Regions from separate parts of the Cohnella sp. 56 genome, predicted to be linked through region 1. Evidence: riboswitches for the same ligand, from Rfam matches in the RefSeq annotation. Region 1 holds a riboswitch; each other region holds the start of a gene.
What was found. A riboswitch is a leader RNA that binds a small molecule or an ion and turns the genes downstream of it on or off. The one in region 1 is predicted to bind cyclic di-AMP.
Positions count from the first base shown of each region.

Region 2: another riboswitch for cyclic di-AMP. It lies ahead of VQ071_RS16410 (C40 family peptidase); the one in region 1 lies ahead of VQ071_RS15770 (CAP domain-containing protein).
Region 3: another riboswitch for cyclic di-AMP. It lies ahead of VQ071_RS17835 (hypothetical protein); the one in region 1 lies ahead of VQ071_RS15770 (CAP domain-containing protein).

Region 1 covers NZ_JAZDQE010000008.1:171,064-181,031, forward strand. Annotated here, with positions in the region: gene VQ071_RS15745 (FAD-dependent oxidoreductase) at 1-284, shown strand, start outside; gene VQ071_RS15750 (SGNH/GDSL hydrolase family protein) at 297-911, shown strand; gene ligD (non-homologous end-joining DNA ligase) at 951-1,847, opposite strand; gene VQ071_RS15760 (ATP-dependent DNA ligase) at 1,974-2,939, shown strand; gene VQ071_RS15765 (hypothetical protein) at 3,017-3,244, shown strand; gene VQ071_RS15770 (CAP domain-containing protein) at 3,326-4,117, opposite strand; cyclic di-AMP (ydaO/yuaA leader) riboswitch at 4,130-4,257, opposite strand; gene ku (non-homologous end joining protein Ku) at 4,483-5,493, opposite strand; gene VQ071_RS15780 (hypothetical protein) at 5,643-5,828, shown strand; gene VQ071_RS15785 (H-type small acid-soluble spore protein) at 5,825-6,001, shown strand; gene VQ071_RS15790 (DUF4362 domain-containing protein) at 6,049-6,837, opposite strand; gene VQ071_RS15795 (FAD-dependent oxidoreductase) at 7,022-7,591, shown strand; gene VQ071_RS15800 (CsbD family protein) at 7,690-7,890, shown strand; gene VQ071_RS15805 (hypothetical protein) at 8,117-8,563, shown strand; gene VQ071_RS15810 (hypothetical protein) at 8,718-8,927, opposite strand; gene VQ071_RS15815 (aminotransferase-like domain-containing protein) at 9,189-9,968, shown strand, end outside.
Region 2 covers NZ_JAZDQE010000009.1:30,917-40,884, reverse strand. Annotated here, with positions in the region: gene VQ071_RS16425 (AAA family ATPase) at 1-365, shown strand, start outside; gene VQ071_RS16420 (DUF58 domain-containing protein) at 369-1,496, shown strand; gene VQ071_RS16415 (hypothetical protein) at 1,493-2,794, shown strand; gene VQ071_RS16410 (C40 family peptidase) at 3,009-3,476, opposite strand; cyclic di-AMP (ydaO/yuaA leader) riboswitch at 3,482-3,625, opposite strand; gene VQ071_RS16405 (hypothetical protein) at 3,979-4,797, opposite strand; gene VQ071_RS16400 (M1 family metallopeptidase) at 4,811-6,949, opposite strand; gene VQ071_RS16395 (hypothetical protein) at 7,049-7,204, shown strand; gene VQ071_RS16390 (hypothetical protein) at 7,260-8,123, shown strand; gene VQ071_RS16385 (YwhD family protein) at 8,427-8,942, shown strand.
Region 3 covers NZ_JAZDQE010000010.1:104,441-114,408, reverse strand. Annotated here, with positions in the region: gene VQ071_RS17855 (carbohydrate ABC transporter permease) at 1-139, opposite strand, end outside; gene VQ071_RS17850 (ABC transporter substrate-binding protein) at 255-1,586, opposite strand; gene VQ071_RS17845 (hypothetical protein) at 1,906-2,052, opposite strand; gene VQ071_RS17840 (mechanosensitive ion channel family protein) at 2,123-3,403, opposite strand; gene VQ071_RS17835 (hypothetical protein) at 3,542-4,024, opposite strand; cyclic di-AMP (ydaO/yuaA leader) riboswitch at 4,231-4,374, opposite strand; gene VQ071_RS17830 (hypothetical protein) at 4,397-4,555, opposite strand; gene VQ071_RS17825 (alpha-amylase family protein) at 5,139-7,166, opposite strand; gene VQ071_RS17820 (GxGYxYP domain-containing protein) at 7,191-9,968, opposite strand, start outside.

The sequences.
Region 1 (9,968 bases):
TGAAGCCGGGAGAGTCGCACGGCGTGCCCTACCGGTCGCTGCTGCCGCTTAACATCGACAATCTGTGGGTGCCGGGCCGGGCCGCGTCTTCAGACCGGGCGGTTCAGGGCTCGCTGCGGGTGATGCCGAACTGCTTGGCGATGGGGCAGGCGTCGGGCACGGCCGCCGCATTGGCGCTGCGGGACGGCGTCGGCGCCAGAGACGTCGAGATTGCGGAGCTGCAGCGCGTACTGCTGGCGCAGGGCGCATGGCTGGGCGAACCGGCTCCCGCGGGCGGTCATTAACGGAGGGCGAGGATGGAGACGATGAAGTGGCGCAATAAAAGATGGGGCACGCTCGGCGACAGCATCACGGCGGCGAACGGCTATCAGCCGATCGTTGCAGCTGCGCTCGAGTGGGCGGAGGTGCTGAACTACGGCAGGAGCGGCTGCCCCATGACGGCCGGCGGACCGACGGACGAAGGCGCTACGTACCGGATGGCGCTGGGCATCGATCCCGGGCTCGACTGCGTGACGATATTCGCCGGCACCAACGACTATCGGCTGGACAAGCCGCTCGGCGGTCCGGACAGCCGCGATCCGCTGACGTTCGTCGGCGCATACCGCTCGGCGATCGAAGCCGTGCTGACGGCGAATCCGGGATGCCGACTCGGCCTGTGGACCCCGCTGCAGCGGGCCAAGGACGGCTACGACGTCGTTCGTCCGAATGCGCAGGGGCATCGGCTCGGCGATTATGCCGAGGCGGTGCGCGCGCTGGCGCGCGAATACGCGCTGCCCGTGCTCGATCTGTATGCGGAGAGCGGGCTGAACAGTCTGACGCTGCCGCACTTCACCGACGACGGACTCCACCCGAATGCGCGCGGTCACGAGCGGATCGCCGCGCTGGCGATCCCGTATCTGGCGCGAATCTGAGCCTGCCCCGATGAGACGGTTCGGGCGGTCGCTCTTAAGTCAAGTCCGCCCGATCCCGCTCAGCACGTCCGCGAGCCGCTGCGGCCGCATCTGTCCGATCAGATCGCCGCGCTGCCGCAGCCGGGCGGCGATGTTGAGCAGATTGAAGTCGGACGGGCGCGGGTTCGCGCGCACTTCGTCCCAGCCAAGGGGCGTCGACACTGGCGCGCCCGGGCGGGCCCGCGGCGTATAAGCCGCGGCCAGCGTGCGTCCCGGATAATATTGCAGATAGTCGAGGTAGATGAGCGATCCGCGGTTCTTCTTCAGCCGTTCTACGGTGAAGAGCTGCGGATCTTTTGCCGTCAAATACTCGGATATGAACTTGCCGAACCGGCGCAGATCGTCGTAGCTGGGCCCGGGCTCGATGCGCATGACGACCTGGATGCCCGTCGCGCCAGAGGTCTTGGGGACGGCCTCCAGACCGAGCGAATGCAGCAGGTCCCCGACCTTGTCCGCGGCCTCCATAATTCTCGGCTCGACCTCGAGACTCGGATCGATGTCGAGTATCCAGCGGTCGGGCAGCGGCTGCCCGATCCGTTCGCAGGAGACATGGAATTCGAGCGCATACAAGCTCCCCATCCACAGCAGCGTCGGCAGCGAATCGAGCACGACGTACCGGATGCCGCCTTCCGTCTCGGTCCGTACGAACTCGGGCACGGGAGCGGGCGCGTTTTTTTGATAAAAGGACTTGCCCGCATACCCCTCCGGAAAACGGATCGTCGTCAGATAACGGCCTTCGGTGTGGGGCAGCATGTAAGGCGCTAAATCCGCCAAAGTTCGGACATACTGGAGTTTGTCGATGCCCAAGTCGGGCCATAGCAGCTTGTCCGGGTGAGAGATCGTTAGTTCCCGTTCGCCCAGGCGCAGCGCGACCGGAGACATCATAGCCGGGGTCATGGCAGCATTCCTCCGCTCTGCTCGGCCCCGACAGCCGGGGCGATGAATGGTGTTAGTGTGGCCGCTGCATCGCGATGCCATACGGCGCCGGCTTGAACCGATCGACCGAGGAGCGAACGACCATCCATGTCCGACCGCAACAACCCGATGCAACCGATCGTTCCGTTCGAGCCCGTATCCTCCGCGCAGCTGACGGTCCGGAGCGGCTGGACGGCGCAGATCAAGTGGGACGGCGTGCGCATGCTGACCTACTGGGACGGCGCCGCGACCCGTCTCGTCAACCGCAGGCTGAACGACAAGACGCTGCAATATCCGGAGTTCGCGCGCGCTTCCGATTATATCGCCGCCCGCTCCGCCATTCTCGACGGCGAGCTGATCGCGATGAACAGGGAGCGGCCTTCCTTTCACGAGATCATGCGGCGGGACCGCGCCCGCAAGAGCGACACGATCTCGCGCGGCGTCGCCGGTGTGCCGGTCACTTATATGGTGTTCGACGTTCTCTATTGCGAGGGCGAATGGTTGACGGACAAGCCGCTTCGCGAGCGGCAGGCGGTGTTGCGCAGTCTGCTGAAGGCGCATCCGCAGGTGCAATTAGTCGCCGATCACGACGATCCGGCCGCGCTGCTGGCGGTGATGAAGTCGCACCGGATGGAGGGGATCGTCACCAAGGACCTGGACAGCCGCTACCTGATCGGCGGCAAGGACGGCCGATGGATGAAGCACAAGATCGATCGCGACCTCGCGGCGGGCGTCGGCGGCGTCACGCTGCAGGGCGGCATCGTCAATGCGCTGCTGCTCGGTCTCTACGACGAAGCGGGCTGCTTCTGTTATATCGGCCACGCCGGCGCGGGCAAGCTGACGCACGAGGACTACCGGTCGCTGACCGCGCGGCTGCCCGAGCTGCGCATCGCCCGCAAGCCGTTCGCCAACAGGACCGAGCGGGAGCGGGAGGCGGTGTGGATCGCGCCGGACCGCGTAGCCGTGAAGGTGAACTATTTGGAGTGGACGACGGGCGGCACGCTGCGCCATCCGGTGCTCCAGGGGTTCCTGGACGCAGGAGCGGCCGATTGCTCCTTTGCGCAGCCGGAATAATACGGGCGATGCCCCGCACTTTTGCTCCGCTTCCCTCATAGAACAATAGCAGGGAGGGGATCGCTACGTTTATTCCGGTGCCGCCTCAGGCGGGCGCGCTGCTGTCGCTCGTGCTTGTGTTCTGGACAGGAACCGCTCTGTTCGCCGTGCTGCATCCGAGGGCTGTCCTGAGACTGGCTGCGGGCAGCCGTATGCAGAGGAGAGCGGACAAGGAGGCCGAAGAAGCCAGCTTGCGCATCCGCGTCCAAGGCGCTTGGATGAGTGTGGCCGGCCTGATCGTGCTGGCGCTGCCGCTGCTCCTGTAGCTGCCCGCCCCCAAAAAAGGGGCCGCCCCGAAGTCATTCGCATGACTTGCGGGACGGCCCCTGTGAGGCGGTACGGGCCGATCAGCCCGTGAACTCTTGCACCCATTCGCCGTTGTAGTAGGCTACGCCGATCGACTTGAAGTTGGCGTTCATAATGTTCGCCTTGTGCCCAGCGCTGTTCATCCACGCGGTCATCACTTCGGTCGGCGAGCGTTGGCCTTTGGCGATATTCTCGCCGGCATAGCTGTACGTCACGCCGAACTGCTTCATCATATCGAACGGCGAACCGTACGTCGGCGAGTTGTGGTCGAAGTAGTTGTTGCTGTACATATCCTTGGCCTTGGCATCGGCGACCGTCGTCAGCTTCGCGTCCGTCTTCAGTGCGGACAGGCCGGCTTTGGCGCGCTCTTGATTGACGATGTTGACGACTTGTGCGGCGAAGTCGGATTGCTGCACGGATGTGCCCGAGCCTGTCGTCCCGCTGCCGGCGCCGGCAGGGATGGATGGCGGCGCGGTCGGTGCGGGCGTGGCAACCGGCTTGGATGGCTGCACGGTCGGTGCAGGCGTGGCTGCCGGAGCGGTGGGCTGCACGGTCGGAGCAGGCCTAGCTGTCGGAGCAGGCGTCACAGTCGGTGCAGAGCCGTTGGCTCCGCCGCCGTTCAACCCGGCCAGCAGCGATTGCCAGTCGAACGATCCGAGATATTGCTGCAGCTGCGATGCGTCGATTGTAGATGCGTTAAGCGTATATGTGTAAGTCCGGACCGTCGGCGTGCCCGAGGTCGTCGCGGCGTTTGCGGATGCGCTGAAAGGGATTGCCAGCGACAGGACGAGAGCGCCGGACAGTGCCAGTTGACCGATACGATTGTTTTTCATGGAAGCTTAATTCCCCCTTATAGGTTAAGCCTGCGAGGTTAGCTGACGGGTTAGGTCGGAGAACGCCCTGCCGCATGAAGCGGCTTCACCCCATATGCCTGGTTCCCCCGTGCCCTCTCGGGCTTCGGCTCGGATGCTTCACATTCTATCAGCCGAATCCGGCCGGTTCACGGCATAAATATTACCATGATCCATATATTAGAAAATCTGAAAACGCCCCTTCCTTGTCCCGCGCGGGATTCGGAAGGGGCGTTCGCCGCTTCTTAAAATATTCTCATTGTGGCGGCCGCGTCATGAAATGCGCAATTTGTCCGCGATTGATGTGCGATGCAAGTATATGCATGCCCGTTCATCGCCGGTTCGGCTCAAGATTTAGGCTCGCTCGCCTTGCGCCTGCGGGACGGCGTCCCCGCCGGGGCCCCGCCAGCGGCATCGCCGCCCGCCGCTGCGGCGCCGGGCACAGCCGGCTTCGCCCGCGAGCGCTTCGGCTTGTCTGCCGCTGCTGCGCCGGGCAAGCCCGTGTCGCCCTGAATCGCGGACTTGCGCCCGGCGCCGCGCGTTCCGGCCGCCGCAGCCGGCGCGCCGTTCGCAGCCGCGTCCCCCGTCTTGACGGCGGCGAGACTCGCCTGCAGCGCGGACATCAGGTCGATGACATTGGTCCGCTCGGCCGCAGGCGCGGTCACGACATCGACGCCTTGCCCGGCGACCTTGCGGTTGATGGCGTCCAGCATCGCAGCCCGATAGTCGTCCGTATACTTGGCGGCGTCGAAGGGCGCGGACAGCTGCTCGATCAGCAGCTTGGCCATGTCGAGCTCGCGCTCGTTGACCGCCTGCTGCTGCGGCAGGCCGGGCACGCCCGAGATCGCACGGATCTCGTCCGGGTAGAACATCGTCTCCATGCAGATGCAGTTGTCGACGCAGCGGATGGCGGCGAGGCTGCTCTTGCTGCGGATCGCGATCTTGGCGATGCCGATCCGCCCGGACTGCCGCATCGCCTCGAGCAGCAGCCCGTACGCGCCCGCACCCGCTTGATCCGGCGCCAGATAATACGTTTTCTGATAGAACATCGGGTCGATCTCTTCGAGCGCGACAAAGTCCAAAATTTGTATCGTACGCGTATTCTCGGGCTTGATCGCTTCAAGCTCCTGCTCGTCGAACAGCACGAAGCGGCCCTTTTCGTACTCGTAGCCCTTCACGATCTCATCCGTCTCGACCGCCCGATCGCAGTGCGGACAGCTCTTCGTATAGGAGATCGGCGTGCCGCACACCTTGTGAATCTGGCGCAGATGCACGTCCTTGTCCTCTGTCGCGGTGAACATCTTGACGGGCACATGCACGAGCCCGAAGCTGATGGCGCCCTTCCATACGGTATGCATACGCTTCTTGGCCTCCTTGGGTAGGTCCGTATGTTCTACAGGGTTCCCTGGGCGGCGCATGATTCATACGAAGCGGCCGAATCGGGCATCCTGAAACGCGATGCATGCGCCAGACGCCATAGCAGACAAGCGAAGGGAGCCGGATGACCATGGGCGACGACGAAGCAGCTCCAGTCCAGGATCACATCTATGAAGGCCGCGACAACTACGACATGGACATCGACCGCATGATCAACGAAGGGCTCGGCGGCGGACAGGTCACGTTCGACAACGGCTTGATCGAGGAGACGACGACCGATACGATGCGGGAAAAGGAAGGGGACGATCCATCGTGAACACGGAACGGGCCAAGCAAATATTCGAATCGAAGGACATGATCGCGGTGAAGCTGGAAGGACAGCCCGTCTGGATCGAGGAAGTCGACGAGGCGAACGGCATGGCGACCGTCCAGGTCGGACAGAAGCCGACGGACGTTCAGACGGTAGCTGTGGACCGGCTGACGGAATAGCATATCGATTGGACCAGGGAGCCCCGTCGGGGCGCCCTTCTGTAGGTTCAAGGAACTTTGAACGCTGCCGCAAGCCGCAGTGAGGTCGAGCCCAGTTCAATCGACTTGACGACGCGGTACTGTCCCGGGGCCGGCGGCCAATCGTACGTCCCGCCAAGGCTGTCCATTTCGTACGATTCGCCGGTTTTCAGCGTCAGCTGGTTCGCGGGAAAAGCCGCGTTTTCCTTGGGGCTAATACCGATCCAGGTGCCGAATTCCTGCTTCTGGATGGCATACTCCACGCCGCATACGAGGTCCGCGTCGCCCAGGTTGCGGATGACGGGTTTGTAGGCGCCCGTGCCCTCTTCCGGGACGAGCGTCAGCTCGGCCGCATAGGCTGCCGTCTCCACCCGCTGCGGCAGATCAAGCTTAGGCAGCGTAGCGAGCTCTACATCCCCGCCTTCGCAGCCGGTCAGCGCATATACGGTCCCGTCCGTCCCGCTGCGCATCTCCGCGCCGCGGCATACTTGTTTGACGACTTTGCCGGCGCCGAAGGCATCCATGCTGCTGTCCTTCGCATACCGGATCTCCTTTCCGTCGTACTGCGCTTCGAGGAGGATCGGATCGCCTTCGACCGTATAGTGAACGAGCTTGACGGAGGCCGGTTCGCCGGCTGCTACCGACTGCACGAACTTGGGCAGGGGACCCGGATTCACTGGTCCCGAGAAGGACAGCACAACATAGCCCCGCGCAGCGGCCGCAGCCGGCTTCCAATCCTGTCCGGACTTGCTCTCGCAGCCCGCCAGCGCGATCGCGGCGAGCAGCAGGATAAGGACGCCGACTGTTCGCGTATTCATTGGGAGTTTCGTTCGAGGCACGCTGGACACCGCCTTTTTTTACATATACAGACGTCGACTTCCAGCATTTGTTGCTGCAATCTTGCCATGAGCCCTTGTGGATCTGGGAAGGCTTGGCAGAACGTGCTAGAATATATGGGCAGGCGTGCGTTCAATATCCGCATATCCGAAGGGAGAGAGGAATATGTATGATGTCATTGTAATCGGCGCCGGTCCTGCCGGAGCGAGCGCGGCCCTGTTCACGGCGAAGGCGGGCAAGTCGACCCTCGTCATCGACAGCGACCAGAGCATCACGAAGCGCGCCTGGGTGGAGAACCACTACGGCGTCGAAGCGATCTCCGGACCGGAGCTCGTCGAGACGGGCAAGCGGCAGGCGGCGAAGTTCGGCGCAGAGCTCGTGCAGGCCAAGGCCACGCGGCTGACGGCGGGAGACGGCTTCATTAGAGTGGAGACGGAGGGCGGCGATTATGAAGCGCAGCATGTGATTCTCGCCACGGGACTTATGGCCGAGCTGGCCGAAGCGAGCGGCGTCCGCACGAAGCCCGGCACGGAGCCGCGGATCAAAACTGTCGTCGATGCGGCGCCTGACGGCCGCACGAGCATCGGCAGCGTATGGGCGGCGGGTACGGCGGCGGGCGTCAGCGTCCATACGATCATCACGGCCGGCGACGGGGCCAAGGTAGCGATCAACGTCATCAGCGAGCTGAACGGCGAACGTTACGTCGACCACGATATTCAGAAGCCGGGGACATAACTTCCCGCATTCGGCAGGGCTGACCGATGTTTGGAAACGCTGTCTCCCGGGTAACAATCCGTATAACCAACTCATGCACAGGAAGGGAGAGGCTCTGTATGGATCGCAATACGGAAGGCTGGAGCGACAAGATCAAAGGTGCAGTCAACCAGGCGAAGGGCGAGGCCAAGGATCAATGGGGCAACCTCACCGATGACGCGGGACTGCAGGCCAGAGGCAAGTGGGACAAAGTCAAGGGCAAGGTGCAGCAGGAGATCGGCGAGTGGAAGGAAAACACCAGAGATCGCACCGATCGCTAAGCGCCGCGTGCATTCTTCTATTATATAGGTTCTTGCCGGTTGAAGCCGGCGGGACGCATTTGGACACAGCCGAGGGGGCTGTGTCTTTGCGGTTGTGGGTTGTGGAGGCGGCAGGAACAGAGCATCGAAGGGGCGATACGGATTGCTGTTCTAATCTGCACGCTGTCCGCATAGGATGATCCCAAGCTCGGATTCGGACAGGCGTGCGCCTGAAGGGACGATCAATATGGAAAAGAAGGCGGCGATCCGTATAATACCCGTCAAATACCCGCTCGATATGAAGCAGTTGTCGGGGTTCACGTTACTGTTCTTGCTGTCTCTCGGCAATCTGCTGCATCAAGCCGACGGCTCGCTCTGGTATATGCACGGCGCGCTGGTGGCTTTTTCGGCCGGCTGTCTGGTGTACCTGCTGGTGCGCCGAACGGCGCTGAAGGCCGAGATGGTATTGGCAGGCAGCCGCCTGACAGTGAACGGCGTCACGCTGACCGGCGAGGCGCTGCGGGAGCTGCGCATCCATCGCGGACTCGTCGGTCTGCTGCCGCGGGGCAAGCGCGTCGTGCCGGTGCGCCTGTGTCTGGATCTGGAGGACAGGAGCGCGGGCCTCCTGCTGCTTCGCTGGGCGGAGAAGCAGGGCGTGCCCGTCAGGCAGGGACGGTTTATGCACTGGCTGTAGAAGAGCCGACCCGGTGAAGGGAGCCCCGGTCTCTTTAGTCCCCTTCGGAATCGATGATCGACTTGCCTGCGACGAATAGTGCGGCGATACCCGCCGCCATGCAGAACGACAGGATGACAATATAAAGCATGCGGTTCACCTCCGGCATTTTATGCTAACGATTCAGGATGGCGAAAAAAACGGCCAGCACGATGGCGACGCACAATACATAAATCAAGCCGAGCCGGGTCCACTTCTTGCCTGTGCCGCTGCCGTAGCCGGTGTTCTCGCTGCGGTTCGCATTCGACCAGCCGACGGCCAGCGTGGCCGCGAATCCGGCGGCCATGACGAACACCACCGCGCCGATCAGATAGGCGACGTTCATGGTTGGCGCACCTCCTTGCGGTTTTGCTACCAGCATAGGAGGCTTTTCGTTTGTCCGCATCCTCCAATTCGCCGGTTTTGCAGCCCATCCAATTCATCCTCCAATCGGACAGGCCTCCGATCTGATAGCTGTCCGATCTTAGAGCTGTCCGATCTGACAGATCTAAGATCGACAGCCCCCTGATCGGCAGCTGCCGGCGGACGCTCTTCCTTGCCCGTCGGGACGGAACAGCGGATAATGGAGGTCATGGAGGGATGCAGCGTGTGGCTACCCGATCGAAGTCTGGACAAGCCGGTATACAGGCAGATCGCCGACTACTTCGAGCAGCGGATCGGGCGGGGAGAGCTGACGGCAGGCACTGCGCTGCCAGCGGAGCGCAAGCTGGCTGCCGAGCTGGGAGTCAACCGGACGACCGTAATCCAGGCCTATGAGGAGCTGCGGGCTTCGGGCCTGGTCGTGCGGAAGGTCGGCAGCGGGACGCTCGTCGCGGGAACGGAGCCGGAGGCGGACGCTTCCCCGCTGCGCTCGGCCGATTGGCGGAAGTATCTCGATGTCGGGACGATGCTGCCCAATTCGGACGCGATGCGGCGCATCCGATCCGGCTTGCGCAAGGATGCCGGACTGGTGAATTTTGCGAGCGGGGAATTGGCGGACACTTTGTTCCCCGGGGAGACGGTCCGCGGTATTTTTGCCGGCCGGCCTTACGACGGCCCGCTCGGGTACGACGACCCGCAGGGCTACGGTCCGTTTCGCGAGGCGCTGGCCTCTTTTTTGTGGCGGCATCTGCGCATCGGGACGTCGGCCTCTTCGCTGCTCATTACGTCAGGTTCGCAGCAGTCGCTTTTTTTGATCATGCAATGTCTGCTGAGCCAGGGCGACGCGGTGGCGGTGGAGACGCCTTCGTACTGTTTCTCCCTGCCGCTGCTTCAATCGGCCGGGCTGCGGGTGTTTCCGCTTCGCGTAGGCGCGGAAGGCATCGATCCGGACGACGTTGTGCGGCTGCATCGCAGGCACAAGCTCAAGATGCTTTTCTTAAATCCG
Region 2 (9,968 bases), on a different contig from region 1:
AGCCTGTGCTGAGCGTCGGCGATATTTTGCAGCTGCAGGAGGCGCTCAGGGACGTGCGCTGCCATGACGACGTGCTGGCGTATATGCTCGGGATCGTGGCTGCGACGCGCGGCCATGAAGATACGTCGATAGGAGCGAGCCCCCGCGCCACGCTCCAGTTCATGCGGGCGGCGCAAGCGAGGGCGCTGCTGCGCGGGCGGGACTTCGTGCTGCCCGAGGACGTCAAGGCGCTCGCGTCGCCCGTGCTGGCCCATCGCCTCGTGCTGCACGATCCGCTCGCAGGCGGCCGGCGGGCGCTGGAGATCGTGAGCGAGATCTTGGAGCGCACCGCCGTGCCTGCCGAGCAGGATGCGGTCTATGCTTAGCGCATGCTGATCTTCAAGCTGCTGCTCGTCGCTCTTGCGGTCGGACTGGTCCAGCGTCTGCTGTACGGCAAGCTGGGACTGCGGCGAATCCAGTATGAGCGCAGGTTCAACGTACCGCATGCCTTTGCGGGGGACAAGATCCGGATGGAGGAGCGCCTCGTCAACGCCAAGTGGCTGCCGCTGCCCTGGCTGCGCGTCGAGACGCAGATGCCGGCCGCGCTGCGGTTCGGCAAGGAGGAGCTCGATCTCGCCGTCAGCGTCGGCCAGTCGCTGCAAAATCATGCCAGCTTGTTCACGCTCGGGCCGTACACCCGGATCGTGCGGCGGCACGAGGTCGTCTGCCTGCAGCGGGGGCGCTATCGCATCGCGTCCGTCGCGATCACGCACGGCGACCTGCTCGGCGTGACGGGCAGGTCGCTCACGGTCGGCTCGGACTGCGCGATCACGGTATACCCGAGGCTGCTCCAGGCCCGGGACATCCCTCGCGCGGCACGCGAGTGGATACAGAGTGCGATGAGCACGCCGGAGGCTTTTCGCGAGGATCATTATTATACGGCCGGCGTACGCGCCTATCGGAGCGGAGATGCGCTCAAGCAAGTGAACTGGAGCGCGACCGCCAGAACAGGCGAGCTGCTTGTCAATCGCAGAGAGACGATGATCGGGGGCGACGTCACGGTGCTGCTGAACGCGGAGCTGGCGGATGCTGCCACGAATCGGCGAATCTCGGCAGAGCGCTTCGAGGAGGCGATCAGCCTGGCGGCCTCCGCCGCGAAGCAGGTGCTGGACGCCGGCGGCCGCGCCGGGCTGATCTACAACGGCCGCGCCGGCGGCGCAGAGCGCGTGCCGCTGCGCATCGAGCCGGCCGGCGGGCGGCGCCAGCTCTACGCGCTGCTGGATGCGATGGCCGACTTCGAACCCGTCGTCCGGCTCGAGCTCGGCTATTTGCTGGAGGACCTGCTTCGCGCCCGGATGCGCGGGACGAACCTGCTGCTGATTACCGCTTTTGTGACGCCCAAGCAGGAGGAGGCCTTGGCCAGGCTGCGGCAAGCGGGCAATCGGGTAGAGGTGCTGCTGCTTCATCAACAGCGTCCGGCAGCAGCGCATAGAGCCGCAGCGGGAGGGATGTCATGAAGCTGATCATTCGCAGTCTGGCGGACAGTCTGGCCGTTTATCCGGCGCTGCTCCTGCTCAGCGACTTTGCGGACCTGTCGCTGCCGCTGGCCGGCTGGATCGGACTCGCCTGGCTGGCCGCCGCTGGCGGCCGCGCGCTGCCAGCGATCCTGCGCCGCCGCATGCCTGCCGCCATCGTTCACGTCGCGCTGGTGCTCATCCTCGCTGCCGCTGCCGCCGCCGTCGATCCATGGCTGCTGGCGCTTGTCGTGCCGCTCGGCGCGCTGTCCTGGATCGCCCGCTACGACTGGCGGCGCATCGTCCGCTGCTCGGTTGCGGTCGGTCTGCATGCCGTCGTCCTCGCAGCCGCGCCGCTGCTTGGCATCGACTCGGCCGCGCGTCCGTGGCTGGCGGCGGCCGGCATACTCTGGCTGGCGGCCAGCATCTACTTCGTCCAGGCAAGCTCGCTGTCCGAGGCCGGCCTGGGCGCCGGGCTCGTCACCCGCCGGCTCGCGGCAGCCGGCCGGCGGTATGCGGCGATCTGGGGCTTGCTCGTCGCCATCGTCTTCCTGCCGTTCGCAGGCGTGCCGATCTGGCCGGCGATCGCCCGCCTCGTCCGCTGGCTGATCGCGCTCATGCCCCAGGGCAAGCCTGCGCCCGAGCCGCCCCCCGAGACCGAGCCGCCCGCACAGCAGCCTGTTTTTCCCGAGCAGGCTTCAGACACCGGGCGCATCTGGGTGTGGCTCGAGTATGCCATGTACGTCGCGCTCGCACTGCTGGCGCTGGCCGCCGTCTATCTGATCGGCCGGCGCTATCTGCTGAACGCTGTCTGGTGGCGTCGGCTGTCCGAGCGCATCAAGACCTGGTACGACAGAATGCTCCAGGGCAAGCGCCAGAACGACGAAGACCCGGGATATACGGAGGAGCGCGAGAGCCTCCTCCAGGGAGAACGGCTGCTCAGCCGGCTGTTCGCCAGGCGGCGCTCCAAGGCCAAGCCTGCGCTTCGCCGCGAGGAGTGGGCGGCCCTGCCGGCCGAGGCACGGGTTCGCAGCCTGTACGCCGCAGTTCTCGACGAAGCGGTTCGCGAAGGCTATGCGCACCGGGATTCGCACACGCCGTCGGAGACGCTCCGGGCGATCGAGGCATGGGAGTCGGCCCGCGGCGCGCCCCGGGGACAGCGGGAGCAGTCCGACATGCGCCGCTGGCTGGCCGCCATGTCCGCGAAGCTCGGCGAGCTGTACGGCAAGGCCAGGTACGGCAGCGGCGTGAAGCCGGAGGAGGCCGAACGTCTCGGCGCCGATTACCCGTGGCGGAGATGAGGACGGACCGCCGTCAGGCGGAATATCCGCGCCAGATGCCAAAAGTCCCGAATCCTTTTTCTGAGGATTCGGGACTTTTTTTGACAGCTTGTTTCGCGCCTTTTGAATGCGGGTATACAACTAATACCTCTCCATTTTCACTCCATGCAGCAGCTAAGACCCGCTTTGGGGGCGGGTCTTAGCCTAAGCAAGCAACTCTCACTTGTGCCGAATCTTACACGTGGTCGATCGCCACGGACTTGTAAGTATCGGAGTCCATCACGCGACGGGCGCCGAGATAACGCTTCGCGTAATACTTGTCATCCAGATCCGAGATCGTCACGCCCTTCGAGGCCGAATGCGCGAATCTGTTGTCGCCGACGTAGACGCCGACGTGAGATACGCCGCTGCCGCTCGTATTGAAGAATACGAGATCGCCCGGGCGCAGATCGTCGCGAGCTACCTTGTCGCCCATCGCGAACTGGCCTTTGGACGAATGAGGCAGCGTGACATCGAACTTCTTGAATACATAGGCCGTGAATCCCGAGCAGTCGAAGCCGCTCGTCGTCGTGCCGCCGTAATCGTAGTCGATGCCGATCAGCTTGGAGACGGTCGAATCGAGCTTGGATGCGGCAGACGCGCTGCCCATCTGGAAAGCAAGCAAGCAGGTTAAAGCAAGGATGAGGACTGTAACTTTACGCAAAACGGAAAGCTCCTTCCAGGTGCCTACGAGGTTAGCTGGAGGGTTCGGTTGAAGGTTCCCTATGACTTCTGCGCGAGGCGAAGTCAATTCACCCAGTAAAAAATGGTTCCCCCGTTTCCCCGTGCGCGGGAATTCGGCAGTTTTCGCACCTTAGCTTTAGAAATTCGATTTTTAGGCCTCAACTCCTGCTCCTTGAAGATTAGAATTCCTTAATGTCCGAAAGGGGGAGGAATATGTCGCCATCATCCGAAAAGCCAGACGTAGCAAGGGATGCGGGCTGCCGGCAAGAAATGGGCCGAGCCTATGAATAAATGAGAAAGATTAAGAGGAAGCAAGTCTTCGACGGGGGTGCGGTCGCAAGAGTATGATCGTAGTCTATGCCCGCCTCTCACCCAATATTAATAGTCGGTTAAAAAAAGAGACGACGCATGGTCCTTGGAGGGACCGCGCGTCGTCTCTTTTTGAGTATTTCAATGCTTGGCCGCGAGCTTGCCTGCAGAGGTCATTGATCCTCGCGCAGCCACAATCGATGCTGGCAGGCGGCTGTCCAGAGCGACAGCAGGGTGCGGATAAAATGAAAGGATTGGTTCAGCACGATGATCGCCAGGCCGGTCCAGAGGAACGAGGCCGCGGAGACGGCTGCGGCGCCCAGGAGCGAGAGCAGCGGCAGCAGGAGCGTCACCGCCAGCAGCGGGAACAGACGGCGCAAGGCGTGAACCGCACCCTGCCACAGACTGGCGCCGCCGGCTGCGCTGAACTGCATGAACAGAAACGGCAGGTGCACGACCATCATCCATAGCGCCCAGCCGGCAGCATAAGGGAGCATCTGACCGATCCACGCCTGGACGTTCGGCTCCGCCATGTAGGCGCTCCGTGCGAACGGAACGATCCAGACAGTCGGCAGCAGCGCGATCAGTTTTTCGGCAGCATACAGCAGCGTTACTTTTTTCCAAGCCTCTCTGATGCCCCGAAGCACATGCGTACCGCCCCCATCGTCGTCATGGCCGAATGAATAATACAGACCGGCATTCAGAATCGGCGTGAGCAGCATGCGGAGCAGCAGCATGCCCCCGAGCAGGAGCAGCGTCCGATCGGCCAGATCCGTCTTGAGCAGGCGGAACTGCGCCTCGATCGCGAAGATCTGCTTGGCCGCGGCGCCGAGCGGATGCTGATCCGGGAAGCGCTCAAGCACCGGAGCGACGATGGAATCGATGAGCCGGTAAAGAAAGAAGCCCCATAGCAAACGGTACAGGAAGAGGGCGACAAGCGCGTACTTGTGGCGTTTTGTCGTCGTCCAGCCTTGGCGGATCGCGTCGTTCATTCTCATCCCTCCCTCACCAGGCCATGCTGCCGATGAACGCATCGATCAGCTGGCTCAGCGTCACGTCGAGCTTGGTGCGTTGCCGCTTCGGCGCTTCGGTTTTCAGATAATTGTCGTACCTGCTGTGATCGAGCACGACATCGAGCATCGGGTCGATGGACACGTATTCGAGCGGAGCGGCGGATTGCAGCCGGAGTTGAACGTGATTCTGGATGCCGTCCCATGTCTTGCGGACGGTCTGGCCGTCCTTGAAGCCGAACAGCACGGTCACGGCCTGCGGACTTCCCATCTTGCGCGTGAGCAGGACGCTCGACTGGTAGCTGCCCTCGCCGTCCGGCTCCGTGCGGGCCGAGGCCACTGCGAAGTCGGCCGTCTCTCCGCGGTAGACATAGGCCGAGAAGAAGTCCTTCCAGTCCTCCTTGGTGACGGATTCGACGACGCGCTGGAAGGCCTGGCTGTCCGGATGCTTGAAGCGATATTTTTGGAAATAAGTGCGCATCACCTTCGACATCGTTTTTTCGCCGACCCGGGCTTCGATCGCTTTGAGCACGAGCTTGCCGCGCATGTACACATTTTCGGCATAGGCGTCCGAGCTGCCGTAGCTCCACGAATCGAGCTTGAGCGGCAGCGGATTCGTCATATAGAGGGATTCGATCGTCGTGCGGGGCGCGACGCCGTAGATGGCGGCCATGAGCTTCTCCTCGCTGTAGGAGGTGAACGCTTCGTCGAGCCAGGCTTCCTCGAATTCGTTGGAGGCGACGATGCCGTACCAATACTGGTGCGCGATCTCGTGTACGAGCGTGCGCTCGAGCTCGTAGCCCGGATTGTCGTCCTTGGCGGCGGCGCCCGTGACGAGCGTCGGATATTCCATGCCGCCCGCACCTTCCGCGTCGGGTGGCGGGATGACGACGGACAGCGTCGTGTACGGATAATCGCCGTACCACTCGCCAAGCTTGGCCAATGCAGACTTGGCCGCATGCATGTAGCGCTCCTCCTGGCCGGCATGCAGCGGGTCGAGGTACAGCTTGATCCGGACGCCCGGCACGCCGGCCGATGAGAAGGAGTCCTCCGCTGTCACGAACCTGGGCGAGGCGGACCAGGAGAAGTCATGCACATCCTCGGCGTAGAACTGATAAATCTTGCGGCCGTCCTTCACGACGGGCTGCTTGTACTGGAAGCCCGTAGCCGCCACGATCCGGTCCTCGGGAACGTCGATCTTCACGCTGTAAATGCCGAAGTCCGAATAGAACTCCGAATTGCCGTGATACTGGTGCAGATTCCAGCCTTCGGCCGTCCGCCCGCGCGTGCCTGCCGTCTCATAGGCGGCGACCTTCGGGAACCATTGGCCCGCCATGACAAAGTCGCCAGCCTGCCCCATGCGGGCGAATATTTGCGGCAGCTTGACCGTGAACTTCATGCGGACGGTGACGCTCTGACCCGCTCCGACCGCCTTGGGCAGCCGGAAGGCGACGAGCGTCAGATCCTTCGCGTTGCCGTCGTCCGGTTGAATGTAGCGAAGGCGGGGCAGGAGCGTCTCGCCCGCTTCGGTCGTGAGCTCGGTCAGCGCCATGGCTCCCTCTTTGCCCGGGGTCATCTTGACGCCGCGCAGCTGGCCGTTCGACTCGTTCATGAAGGTGCTGCCCGGCGAGAAGGCGTTGGGGTACAGGTGCAGATAGAGGTCCGTCACCGGCTTGCGTCCGGGATTGGTCCAGGTCAGCGTCTCGGAAGCGTCGAGCATGCCGCCGTCCTGCAGCTTGACCGAGATGTCATAATCGGCGATGCGTTTGCTGAGCGGCACAGACTGCGGTTGTGCCGGCGGCGGGGAAGGCTGCGTCTGGGGAGTGGAGGCGGATTGCTGCTGACCGGCGGCTGCGGAGGCTCCGCCGTCCGGCGCTGCGGTCGGATGTGCGGCCGGGGCTTCGGCGGACGCTTCGGCAGGAACTTCGGCGAGCAGGTCGGACCCTGCCTCCAGGGTACCCGCTGCGGCACCCTTCTGCTGCGAGGACGAGAGCTGCGGCGCAGTCTGTGCGGCGTAGGCGGGCAGGGTGAACTGGGACTGCCAGGCGGCGTCGAATCCGAAGCCGGACGTGCCGAGCAGTACGGCGGCGGCCACGGCGAGCGCGGCGATACGATAAATATGGCGTTGGGGCATGACGGTAACCCTCCCGTTGACAAGCGTCTAGCAGATGTATATGTGGGTTGTCCGCGGATTATATCTTTGTCCCATACAAATGGAGCGTGCGGTGCCGGTGTGAGTCTGCAAGCCGATCGGGGAGGGCGCGGCGGTGAGGCGGAAAACGAGTGGAGGCGAGGCGCGAGCGAAGGTGCAGGCGAAGGTGCAAGCGAAGGCGCGGCGGGCGTGCGGTTCGGGCGGAGCGGCAGCAGGATGCTGGACAAGCCGGTCTAAAAGGTTGGCTGCCCTCATAGAATGGGTACAACTATATATAGAAGGAGGGATGGTTATGAACCCCATTCATCGCACTATCCGCCTGATCGCGGCAAGCACGACGGCCGTCGCGCTCGCGGGCTCCCCATCGATCGCGCTGGCCCAACCTCCCTTGGCAGGCGGTGCCGACAGCGGCGGACCTCTGCCGATCGCGCATACGGAGACCGTATACACGAACCATGCTCCCGCCCTGGCCAAGTCGCTGGGTCTCAGGTCGGGTGTAGATATCAAGGCCGATCTGGATGCGGCGGGACATGCTGTCCGGTGGCGCGTGCTGACCGACGGCGCGACGAAGTTCGCCTTCATGCAGGCGGCGGAGATCGCATACGACAAGACGCCTGTCGTCCGCTTCGAGGATCTGACGGGTGACGGTACGCCTGAGCTGCTCGTCTATCGGAAGACGGCGCGGCCGGCGGAAGGTACCGGACTTAGCGTCTATAACGGCGGGGACGGATTCAAGCTGTTGTTCGATGTGACGGACCCGGCCTTCACCATCGCCGATCTGGCGGAGCGCTATGAGCTGCGCGCTGCGGCCGGCGGAGACGGAGTTCGCTTCACCGATCCGGCGAGCGGGCTGAGCGGTGTTATCCCGGCTGCGAAGGCTTCGGGAGCGGCCGTCGAGCCGGTGACGTCCTATGAAGCCGGCGCAGCGGCGGCACAGGGCGCGCCCGGAAGCATCGTTGCCGTCCAGCGCGTGAGCGGCGTGTCGGACGTGGACGGCAGCAGGACCGCGATCGGATGGCTGCGGACGTCCTACGCTTATCGATACGGTGCGTTCGTGCCGGAGCGTCAGACGTTGACCGATGCGCAGGGCAAGACGATCGCAGCCGTGGACCTGCTCCATTCGGAGGGGCCGGGGACGGACAACGACGATATTTAAGTGAAGCATGCCGCTTGCCGTGCAGGAGACTGCCGCAGGCGGCTAATTTTATGTCAGGCGACTGTCCGGAGAGATGGGGCGGCGCGTGTTCGCCGAATTCGCTGAGGGCTGGCATTGCCAGGAGGAAGACGATATATCGGCCGGAGTGTCGCAGGTGCGTGCATCCCAACCCAACAACCGCCGGCTGGCGGCTTTGCGCAGGCGCAGTCCCGAGCATCGAGCATGTGGGGGGGCGTGATGCTTTTTGGCGTGCGTTTCGTTAAAATAGGAATTATGGATTGAGGACAGGATGGAGGATGAGTTGTGGATACGAACGCAAACGGTCAGCAGCCGCAGCCGGAAAAGAAAAAGCTGGCGCTGAATGTAGTAAGCAACAAGGAGCATAAAGGCTTCGGTGCGGGCACGATCGATCTGAGCCAGGTGTCGCCCGTCATCATCGACAACGGCGAAGCCTATATCGACGTAGGCGCGATGCACGCGAAGAGCAAGGTGGAGAAGGGCATCAAGTTCTCGCCGGACAAAGAAAACGTCCCGAACGGCCGCCAGGTATGGCTCGTATGGGTAGCCGTCGACCGCGACGAGCGGGGAAGCTTCTACGGCGGCGCGACGGCGTGCGAGATGCTCATCGATACCGAAGCCCGCCGAGGCTGGAAGGTGCTGGCCGAGCACGTGAACCGGATGGACCGAGCGATCAAGCGCAAGTTCCTGCTCGAGGACCTGGGCGACGAGGACAAGGCGGCCCTCCGCCGGCTGCTGCAGTCGCACAACTACGAGTGGTGGGACCGCTCGCCGGAAGAGCTGAAGGACCAGTTGGAATAGAGGCTACGGAATAGAAGCTAACCAACGGGCAAAAGACTGCCGGAGACAGCCAGGATCATCCTGCGCGAGTCTTAGGCAGTCTTTATTTTGAAGGGGGGAGCGGGCGCCCCGGTCGTCCTACTCGCTGTCGCGCCGGGAATAAGGATGTGCCAGCGTCTTATTTGCCGGAAAAGCGTGCTCGCGCCCGGAATAAGGATGTGCCAGCGTCTTATTTGCCGGAGAAGCGTGCTCGCGTCCGGAATAAGGATGCGTCAGCGTCTTATTTGCCGGAAAAGCGTGCTCGCGCCGGGAATAAGGATGCGTCAGCGTCTTATTTGCCGGAGAAGCGTGCACGCACCCGGAATAAGGATGCGACAGCGTCTTAATTGCCGGAGAAGCGTGCTCGCGCCGGGAATAAGGATGCGTCAGCGTCTTATTTGCCGGAAAAGCGTGCTCGCGCCCGGAATAAGGATGTGGCAGCGTCTTATTTGCCGGAAAAGCGTGCTCGCGTCGGGAATAAGGATGCGTCAGCGTCTTATTTGCCGGAGAAGCGTGCACGCACCCGGAATAAGGATGCGACAGCGTCTTATTCGCCGGAAAAGCGTGCTCGCGCCCGGAATAAGGATGCGGCAGCGTCTTATTTGCCGGAGAAGCGTGCTCGCGCCGGGAATAAGGATGTGGCAGCGTCTTATTCGCCGGAAAAGCGTGCTCGCGTCGGGAATAAGAATGTTCCAACGTCTTATTTGCCGGAAAAGCGTGCTCGCGCCCGGAATAAGGATGTGGCAGCGTCTTAATTGCCGGAGAAGCGTGCTCGCGCCGGGAATAAGGATGCGACAGCGTCTTATTCGCCGGAAAAGCGTGCTCGCGCCCGGAATAAGGATGCGGCAGCGTCTTATTTGCCGGAGAAGCGTGCTCGCGTCGGGAATAAGGATGCGGCAGCGTCTTATTCGCCGGAAAAGCGTGCTCGCGCCGGGAATAAGGATGTGGCAGCGTCTTATTTGCCGGAAAAGCGTGCACGCGCCGGGAATAAGGATGTGGCAGCGTCTT
Region 3 (9,968 bases), on a different contig from region 1:
CGTCCCAGCTCATGAAGCTGAGAAAAACCAGATACCCGGTGGGATACAGCGAGAATACCGCCATCAGCGCGATCGGTACGAGCAGGAACAGGACGATCAAAATCCGCTTCTGCAGGCTGTACGACAGGCTGTCGATCATCCGCTAGCACTCCTTTCCTAAACGACGGACGGGGCTGGACACGACAGAAGCGGATGTCCGTAGGACCGGCCATCCGCTTCTGTCGGTCATGCCGCAATTGCGCCCGCCGGTCCCGTTACTTGCCGAGCGCCGCCTTCGTCGACTTCCACTTCTTGTTGTAGCTGTCGAACACGTCCTGCATCTTGCCGACCGTCACTTCTTGAATGAACTTGAACGGATCGAACTGCATTTTGTTCTCGACGGCCTTCACGTCTTCGCCGATCGACTGCGCTTCGAGCATCTCCGGCTTGTAGGCCATGAAGTCGGTAATCTGCTTCAAGCTTTGCTGCTGATCCTTCAGCGGCGAGATGATCATGTGATCCTTGTAGTCGCCGGACTCTTCGAGCAGGAACTTGATGAACGCCTTCGCGAGCGGCTTGTTTTTGCTCGTCGCGCTGACTGCGTACGCCCAGTCGTTGCGCATCATGCCCTTGTACGTGCCGCTGTTGTCGTACGGCAGCGGGACGAAGCCGATGTCATCGAGCGACAGGCCGTTGCTGAGCAGGTTCGAGATCGCCCAGTTGCCGATGTACATCATCGCCGCTTTGCCGGAGGCGAGATCCTTTTGCGTCTGATCCCACGTCGCCGAGTAGACATCCTTCTCGAGATAGCCCTTGTCATAGAGCTGCTTCAGGATGCCGAGACCCTGACCGTATGCGCCGTCGACCGTGAACGGCGTATCCGTCTTGATCTTGTCGTTGCGCAGGTTCGTGCTGCCGTAGATGAACTCGGCCGGGTCGGTCCAGTATTGGAGCGTCCAGGCGTCCTTGAAGGCGGTCGCCATCGGCACGATGCCTGCAGCCTTCAGCTTGTCCGCATCGGCGAACAGCTCGTCAAGCGTCTTCGGCGGCTCGGCGATGCCGGCCTTGGCGAATGCCTGCTTGTTGTACAGCAGTCCGTTGATCGCCACCTGCTGCGTAATGCCGTACAGCTTGCCGTCATAGGAGTTGTAGTCCTTGAAGTAAATGTTGTCATCCAGACCGAGATCGTCGAGCGGCTCGTAGAACTTCGGCAAGTCCGACTGCGTCGTCTCGACAAGCGAGAGTACGTCCGGCAACTCGTTCGCAGCCATCCGTACGCGGATCGTCTGCTCGTAGTCCTTCAGTCCTTCAATCTTGACCGTGGTTCCGGGGTATTTGGCTTCGAACGCTTCGACATACTTCTTCAGGTCGGTATCGACCAGTTCGGTCCGGTGCGTCGCCCACGTGATCGTACCCTTGATATTTTCGCCGCCCGAAGCTTCGCCGCTTGCGCTCGAGCTGGCCGACGCGCTGGCGCTGGCGCCCGTACTCGCCGAAGCGCCCGCCGACTGCGAAGCGCTCGAATCGTCGTTCGAGCTGCCGCACCCCGCCAGCAACCCGACTCCGAGTGTCATTGCCAGACCTACTGCCACATTTTTCTTTTTCATTTGTTTGCCCTCCCCGTTTTGCTTGTACGGTTGTTGCCGATTGCCTAAGTCCATACTATGTTAATTAAAGTCACATTCAAATGGCCGCATTTTGTTTTTGTTAGCTATTTTTTGTTTGTTGCGGCGGCGGCGAATGAATTCAATTGTGATGTGTTCGCTTACATATTTCGGAAACGTTCGCGTTGATTGGAAGGCGTTTTCACGATGTTAAGTATAATGACACTAAATTTGCAATGTGAATTTCTCCATCCTGCCGTGAAGCAAGCCGCGGCGAAGTAGCTCGCCCAGCATGCCTATCATACCCGGCATTTTCTCGCCGTCATTCATGGCTGCCGTCATGCGCCGGTTCCCACAGTCTCAGACGGGGCATGAAGAAGTTCCGGAGCATCGTCGGCCGGGCCATGCTCGGCACGAAAACAAGCTCCTGCACCGTCGCCAGGACAGGTACAGGGGCTTGTTTATTCATCGGGATATCATATTGATCTGCTCTGTGCCAGACGTGCGCGCTCACCGAACCTTATGGCCCCAGCCGACCATTACCGATAGGGAGCGTCTCCTCCCGATGCGATGCGTGAGCGCATAGGCTCGTGCTTGAACATTTCGCGCATATCGTGGCCGGAAGGGTTCTGGAACACGACGAGCCCGAACTCCGGCGCGACCGCGAGCAGATGATCGAAGATATCGGACTGTACGCCTTCATACTCGCTCCATACGGTCGTATCGGTGAATGCGTAGATCTCCAGCGGCAGACCGTTCTCGCCTGGAGGCAGCTGGCGAACGAGGAGCGTCATATCACGATGAATCCTGGGATGCTGCGCCAGATACCGCTCGATATAGGCACGGAATACGCCGATATTCGTCATCGCGCGACCGTTCGCCTTCACGGTGCGGTCGATCTCGCGTTCCCGGTTGTACAGCTCGATCTCCATAGCCCTTTCCCGAATGTAGTCGCTTAGATACTGAATGCGTTCGAACCGCTCGAGCATCTCGGGCTTGCAGAAGCTTACGCTGTTCATATCGATATATAGCGAGCGCTTGATGCGCCGTCCGCCCGCCCGCTGCATCCCCCGCCAATTTTTGAACGAATCGGAGATGAGCGCGTACGAGGGGATCGTCGTAATCGTCTTATCAAAGTTTTGCACCTTGACGGTGTTCAAAGAGATATCGATCACGTCCCCGTCTGCACCGTACTTGGGCATCTCGATCCAGTCGCCGACCCGCACCATATCATTGGAGGACAGTTGGACGCCTGCGACTAGGCCCAGCAGTGAGTCCTTGAAGATCAGCAGCATGACCGCAGACAGCGCGCCGATGCCGCTGAGCAGGATGAGCGGACTCTGTCCGATCAGATTGGAGATGACCACAATGCCGCCGATGACGAACAAAAATATTTTTACGACCTGAATGTAGCTCTTTATCGGGCGGCTCTTGGAGATCTCGTAGGTCGTATATATATCGTTCATGGCGTTCAGCAGCGCGTCGAGCACCATGATCGCCACGATCGTCAGATAGACTGCGATTCCCTGCCCGATCAGACGGTGATAGCCAGGGAAGCTGTACGAGAAGGAATAAATAATAATGGCGGGAACGATGTGGCACAGTCTCTGAAGCACTTTCCGACGGAGGAAATGATCTGCCCACTTATAGCGGTTGCTGCGGATATATCGGGAAGTGATGCTGAGCACGACCTTCTTGGTGACATAATGCGCGAGGATGCTAAGGGCCGCAATGCCGACAATCAGGACAGCATTCGCCAGATCGGCGGACAGGCCGGACGCGACGCCCAGATCGGCGATCAGTTGTTGGATTGAATTCATCTCTTCCTCCCCAAAATAAAAGAAAGGCTCGCCTGACGAGATTGCCCATGCGCCAGGGAGCTTGTTATTCGATGTTACCGAAATCCGGCCAACCGGTCAATGACGTATGTCCCGGTCGCGAAGGAATGCCGCTGACGATCAGCGGATTCCTTCATTTATATATGCTTCCTGCCATAACTCGTCCGCACGCCCGGAGACACAACCGATAAAAGAGTCGATTTTCATATCCAGGTACGCGGGATCAATACCCGCGATATGTTGATGAACCTGGATATCCATCTCTCTTCGCTTGGAAATGAAGCTGCCCCTGCAGGTAAAAATATGGATGGGGCTCTCGGTCCATGTCCGGCAAAACTGAACGTACCGCCAAGACAGCGCAGGACTTCTCTCAAATAGGATGATTAGATCGGCATCGAGGCCTGGCGGCCGCCAAGTGTCGGGTTCGGCCGTCTTCACCTGCACCAGCTGCGCATGCTTGGACCGCTGCAGCCTGCTTTTTTCCTTTTTGTTGTTCGTGAGCAGCGCATATGGCAATTCTCGTCGAATCAACTGTTTGACGAACGATCGGCCGTCCTGATTCGGAGCGGAAACGAGAAAACGGACATGCCGGCTATCACGCATGCCGGATCCCGCCTATTATGTATTTTGCTTTCGCCATTTTAGCACTCTCCTTTTCGTGTTCTACTGGGGATTCGTGTGAAACGGCAATGTAGAAGCCTCCTCTCTCCTGTATTGAACCAGTCCGATGATAAATGCCAGCAGGGTCCGCAGAACGCAAAAAGACCCTGAATAATAGGGTCCGGGATTTACCTGTAAAGAAAAGAAAAAATAGACCCATCCATTGCTGACGAGGTTAGCTGACGGACTCGGGTAAGATGGTACCCTACACTTCATGCGAAGTGATTCGCCCCACTTGACTGGGTTCCCCCGCTTTCCGGACATTGCAACCGGAAATTAAGCGTGCCTATATGATAAAGAGAAGGATAAGAAATGTCAAACCGCTTCCCTCTCCTTTAACTCCGAACGAATGAGCCTCCTGGCCAGCTCTTCGTTCTCCGACGAGATTCGCTTGAACGTCTCTCCGATCGTACCGACCTCGTCCTTCGAAAATTTGCCGTCGAACTCCCTCGCGCCTCTGTTCCAGTCGACCATCATTTTCTTGATCAGAATAAGCGGCTTCGTAATCGAACTCGAGATGAAATCGGAACGGGATCCATAACAGCGATATCCATCTCATATGCCCAATGCCCGTCTTATATAAATGTAGTTTTATCACGTTAACGAATTCGTCAAGGAATGCCTAGTGCGGATTTCATAGATTCGATGTCCGGATTGTTTGGATTCGGGATTAGGGATTCGGGATTCGAACCTTTACATGCTTCAAATTATATCGGACATTGCGGGTGTATTGGAGCCGGCCTGCTCCAGTTGGATTGTGGCACCGATCCAGTCGAGAAGCAAATCAGGAAGCCCTTGAAACCTTGGGCATGGCGATTATCAAAAGGTGGAGATGAGACATCCGAAAGATATTTTCGTGGAGGCATTTTCATCGGGATGGATTATTAATCCTGACAATTGGAAAGCAATGATCGAGGTTCAGTAGGGAAGAGGCATCGTCAAAAAAACGAAAAAAATGATCCCCCGCATGGCCGCAGATGTCCTTTCATCTGTCGCCGTACGGGGGATTTTTTCTTGCGAGCATTAGGCGGCGCTGTTCGGGCTTTGTTCCCCGGCGCTACCGGATGACCGCCGCACCGTGAATGTCGAGTTCCGGCACGACGAACTCCACGCGTCCGTCGCGCCATTCGTAATCGAGCGGCTGACCCGACGGCTCCCACACGACCGAGGTCGGCTTGATAGCCGCCGCAACCGATAACTGAATCGGACCGATCGGCGGGATGTAATCCGGAAAGCCGCGCCGATTGGACACGGGCATTCCTGCCAGATTCAGCAGATTCACGCACAGCGCGCCGTCCGCCGAACGCCGCAGCGCGAGGTCGACGCAGGCCGGGGCGTCGGTCGTCACCTCGGGAGCGGGGAACAGGCGGCGGACGATATCGCCGATATAGCGGCGCATGAACGGATGATGGCTGTGATAATAGCGGTCGGCGAGCGGCCCGTACACGGCGGCGATCTCCCCGCGACCGTACCGGCGCAGCGTCGCGGCGACGGCTTCGTGCCGCAGCGCGAGATGATCCGACGATACGCCTTCGGCACGCACATCCAGATAGGCGCTGCGCTCCTGCACGCCTTCGCCGTGATAGCGCAGCGACAGCGTCTCCGCCGCGAGCGGCTCGACGGCCTGCCACCGGCCCGGGCAGCCGATCTTGCCCGCACCGGACACGAGTTGCGCCCGCACCTCGCACGGCTCCCCGACCAGTCGAGCGCCGAGCGGGCCACCGTCGCCCGCCTCCCCGCGGCTGTCATCCGCTTCCGCGAACAGCCGTGCGCAGCGTTCCCCGAGCAGCAGCAGCTTGCCGCCTTTCTCGACATACCGCAGCACGCGCTCGCGGAAACTCTCCTCCAACACCGGCGAATCAGGAATGACAAGCAGCGGGAATTCGTCCAGCCGCTCCATCAGCATATATTCCGTCAGCACGTCTACGGAATAGTGCGACTCGAGCAGCGCATGCAGCGCGCCCTCGAGCTCCTGCAGCGGTGTATCCCACCAGGTGTACACCCGGTCGGATACGTCGAACTGGCTGGCGGCGGAATGGAGCAGCGCCACCTGCGGTACGGAGACGCTGCGATGGCACAGCGCCTGCCGCGCCCGGCAGAACGCGGCGACGTCGGCCGCGGTGTCTGCGATCTCGTCGGCGATGTAGCCCGAACGCGTCGGCAAATAATACAGCATGAACCCGCCGCCGTGCATAAGGACTACGCCGGCCTCCTGCTTGAGCTGCGCCGGCGACTTCAGCAGCTCCTCCTGGCCGTCGGCGCTGTCGAAGCCCCAGGACAGCAGCTCCCACGGCATCCCGACGTTCGTCAGATAACGGGCTTCCGTTCTCGCCCGATCCGCGGACAGCATCGGATCGTAATCGCCCGAGACGATATCGATCGGCGCCGCGACGGGGATGGGGCACATCGTCGTGTACGCCCAATTGCTGGCGATCTGCACCTCCGGCCGCTGCCGGCGAAGCTCCCCTGTCCAATGCTGCAGATAACGCTCGAACGCTGCCCGGTGGAAGCTTTTCCATTGCGGCCAACGGTTGTCGCCACGGTCCGTCGGCGCGTCGTCCCAGCCGGTTTCCGCCTTCCAGGCCGCCAGAGCGGCAGGCGAGTAGTCAAGCTTCGCGCCCCAGCATTCGCCGTCCAGCCAGACATTGTCCACGTCGTACCTGTCGGCGATTTCCACGAGCTGCGGAACAAGCAGCTCATCGACATAGGGGCCGAACACGCTCGTCGCTTCGGCGTCCGGTTCTCCTTCCGGGCCGATGCGCGCCCATTCCGGATGCTGCCGGACTGCCAGATAATCATACAGACCCGAGTAATGAACGCCCAGCCCGATCCCCAGCTTGCGCGTCTCTTCTCGCCATATCGCCAGCGCGTCGCGGACGATGCCCGGAGACGGCGTGCCGACGGCAGTCTCGTAGCCCGCATAGCCGAAGTGGCCTTTGGAATCGTATTGCACATAGTCGGGCGCGATGCGCAGCAGCAGCTCCCGAACGCGCGTCCCCGTTACGTCCGCGCCAAGGCTCGTGTCCTCGAGGACGGGGTGAAGATCAAAGTGCAAACCGAAAAAAGCATTTTTGCGATCGAACACGTAGTAACTCTCCTTTTTATCCCGTTAAGGATTGAACGTTAGGCTCCAGAGCTTGCCGCCGACGGCATCCTGCTCAGCATCGGCATTCCCGAAATAGAGATACACCGTCTTGGATGGGTTGTTGATCAGGAATGCGCTCAGATCGACGGTCAGCAGCTGGCGATTGCTCTCGTCGTGCACGGCGGAGGACGCTTCCGCGACCTTCGTATAGGCGGCCGTCGGATCGGCAGTTGCATAAACGACATAGTTATTGGCGATGTCCAGCACCGGCGCGAACGAGTTCGTCCGATCGTCGAGATCGAACCGATACGTGATGCCTTTGCCGTAAGGCGTGATTCGGGCGCCTCCCGACAGCTCCGTCGAATCCCCCTCGATGAACGGAATTTCGTCGCCGCTACCGTCCGCAGCCAAGTCGAATGAAGACCATTGCGTGCGGTCGGTGTATAGCTCCAAGCGATACAAGCTCGCGCCCCAGCCGTCCGCAGGCGAACCGTCGTAGAACTTGAGATACACGGTTTTACCGCCGTCGTTCAGATCCAGGTAATTCGTCAGGTCCAGCTTCACAATGCCGCGATTACTGCCGTCGTGCACATCGGAAGCTGCGGCAGCCACGACGGTCCAGTTCGTGCCGTCCTTGGAAGCGGCGACGCGGTAATTGTTCATCATATCCAGATGGACGGCCAGCCGCTTGACCGCATCCTGCAGATCAAGCTTGTAGATCCAGTACGCGTTGCCGTCGGCCACCCGGTGATCGCCGCCTGTCGCGTAGGAGCCGGATTGCGTCTCCAGGAACGCGGCTTCCCGGCCGTCGCCGTTCGCCGCCCAGGCAGCGCTCTCCAGCTGGCTGCGGTCCGTATACAGCTCCAGTCCGAACAGGGCCGGTCCCCAGCCATCGCCGGTCGAGCCGTCGGCGAACTTCAGGTACACCGTGCGGGAAGCGCCGGCTGTCGCGTAAGCTGTCAGGTCGACCGCGCGCCAGCCGCGGTTGCTCAAGTCATGCGTGTCGGAAGCTGCCGCCAGCACAGAAGTCCATGTCGAGCCGTCCGTAGACGCCGATACGCGGTAATTGTTGGCGAGGTCGAGCAGGACGTGGGCACGATTCGTTGCATCGTCCAGGTCGAACCGATACACCCAATAGCCGGTTCCGTCCGCATAGCGCGCCTGACCCGCATAAATGCCCGATCCGCTATCCGCATGCAAATACGGAGCTTCCGCACCCTGACCGTCCGGTACAAAGCGAACGGACGAAGCCTCCGAAAGGTCGGTCACGATCGCGATGCGACCGAGTCCGGCGCCCCAACCGTCCGAAGGCGAGCCGTCGGCGAACTTGAGATAGATCGTCTTGCTCGCATTGCCGCCGGCCAATAACGCCGTCAGATCCACGTTCACGTCCGCGCGGTTGCTGCCGTCATGCACATCCGCAGCCGCAGCGGCGACAAGCGTCCAAGCGGCGCCGTCGGCCGAAGCGTACACGCGGTAATTGTTCTCCAGCCGCATGACTGCGCTGGCCCGAACAGCGTCATCCTCCAGGTTGAACCGATAGACGAAGGAAGCTCCGCCATCCGCCACCCTGCGGCCCTGCTGATTGCCATAGACCAGATAGGAGCCGTCATCCCGCAGCAGGTACGGCGTTTCCGCGCCGTTGCCGACCGTCTTGAAGTCCGCGTCCATGATATCCCCGGTGTCGGTGAACAGCTCGAGGCGGCTGAGAGCGGCGCCCCAACCGTCGCCGGTCGAGCCGTCGGCGAATTTGAGATAGACCGTTTTGCTCGCATTGCCGACAGCCAAAAGCGCCGACAGATCCACATTCACGTCCGCGCGGTTGCTGCCGTCATGCACGTCCGACGCCGCGGCGGCGGCGGGTGTCCAGGCGACGCCGTCGGCCGAAGCGTAGACGCGGTAATTGTTGTACAGATCAAGCGTCGCGACGGCATGGACAGCATCGTTGGCCAGGTCGAAGCGGTAGACGAAAGATTCAGTTCCGTCCGCCACGCGGGTCGTGCCGTTCACGACGAACGAGCCCGAATCGGCATACAGGAACGGCGCTTCTTCGCCGTCTCCGTTCGTCGCCATCCGGTGCGAGCGCAGCTGCGACTTGTCGGTGAACAGCTTCAGCTGCCGCAGCGCGGGGCCCCAGCCGTCGCCGGTCGAGCCGTCGGTGAACCGGACATAAACCGTCTTTCCCGCATTGCCGGCAAGCAGCGTCGACAAGTCCGCCGACACGACCGAACGGTTGCTCTCGTCGTGCACGTCCGATGCCGCCGCGGCGACAAGCGTCCACGTCGCGTTGTCCTTGGAAGCGTAAACGCGGTAGTTGTTCGCAAGATCCATCTGAAGCCACGCGGCCGCCGCGTCATCGTCCAGATCGAACTTATACGTCCAATAACCGGCCCCGTCGGCATAACGCAGTCCCGAGGCAGTGATCACGTTCGAGCCTTGCGCCGCCTGCAGGAAGCCCGCCTCGTCCGCCGTCATGAGCGGCTTGAACGCGGCTTCCGTCACATCCGCGAACCTGGGCGTGTAATAAGCGCCGTACAGGGCGATCATATCCTCCGGCGACACGACCTCGAAGTTCGCGGGAAGCTTGTCGGAGATATCCTTGATCTCCGCCGGAGACACATTCCACCCGAGCGCGGAGACGCTGAAGAAGGCCGGTGTCGGTCCCTCGTAGCTCAGAATGTCGTTCATATGCGCGAAGTCGTAGTTTTTCAGAAAAGGCTTGCCCTGATAGAGAAGATGACTCGTCGCCGCACCGTCAACCGTCGGCTCTCCTCCGCCCATCTGGGCGCCGCGATATCCGAC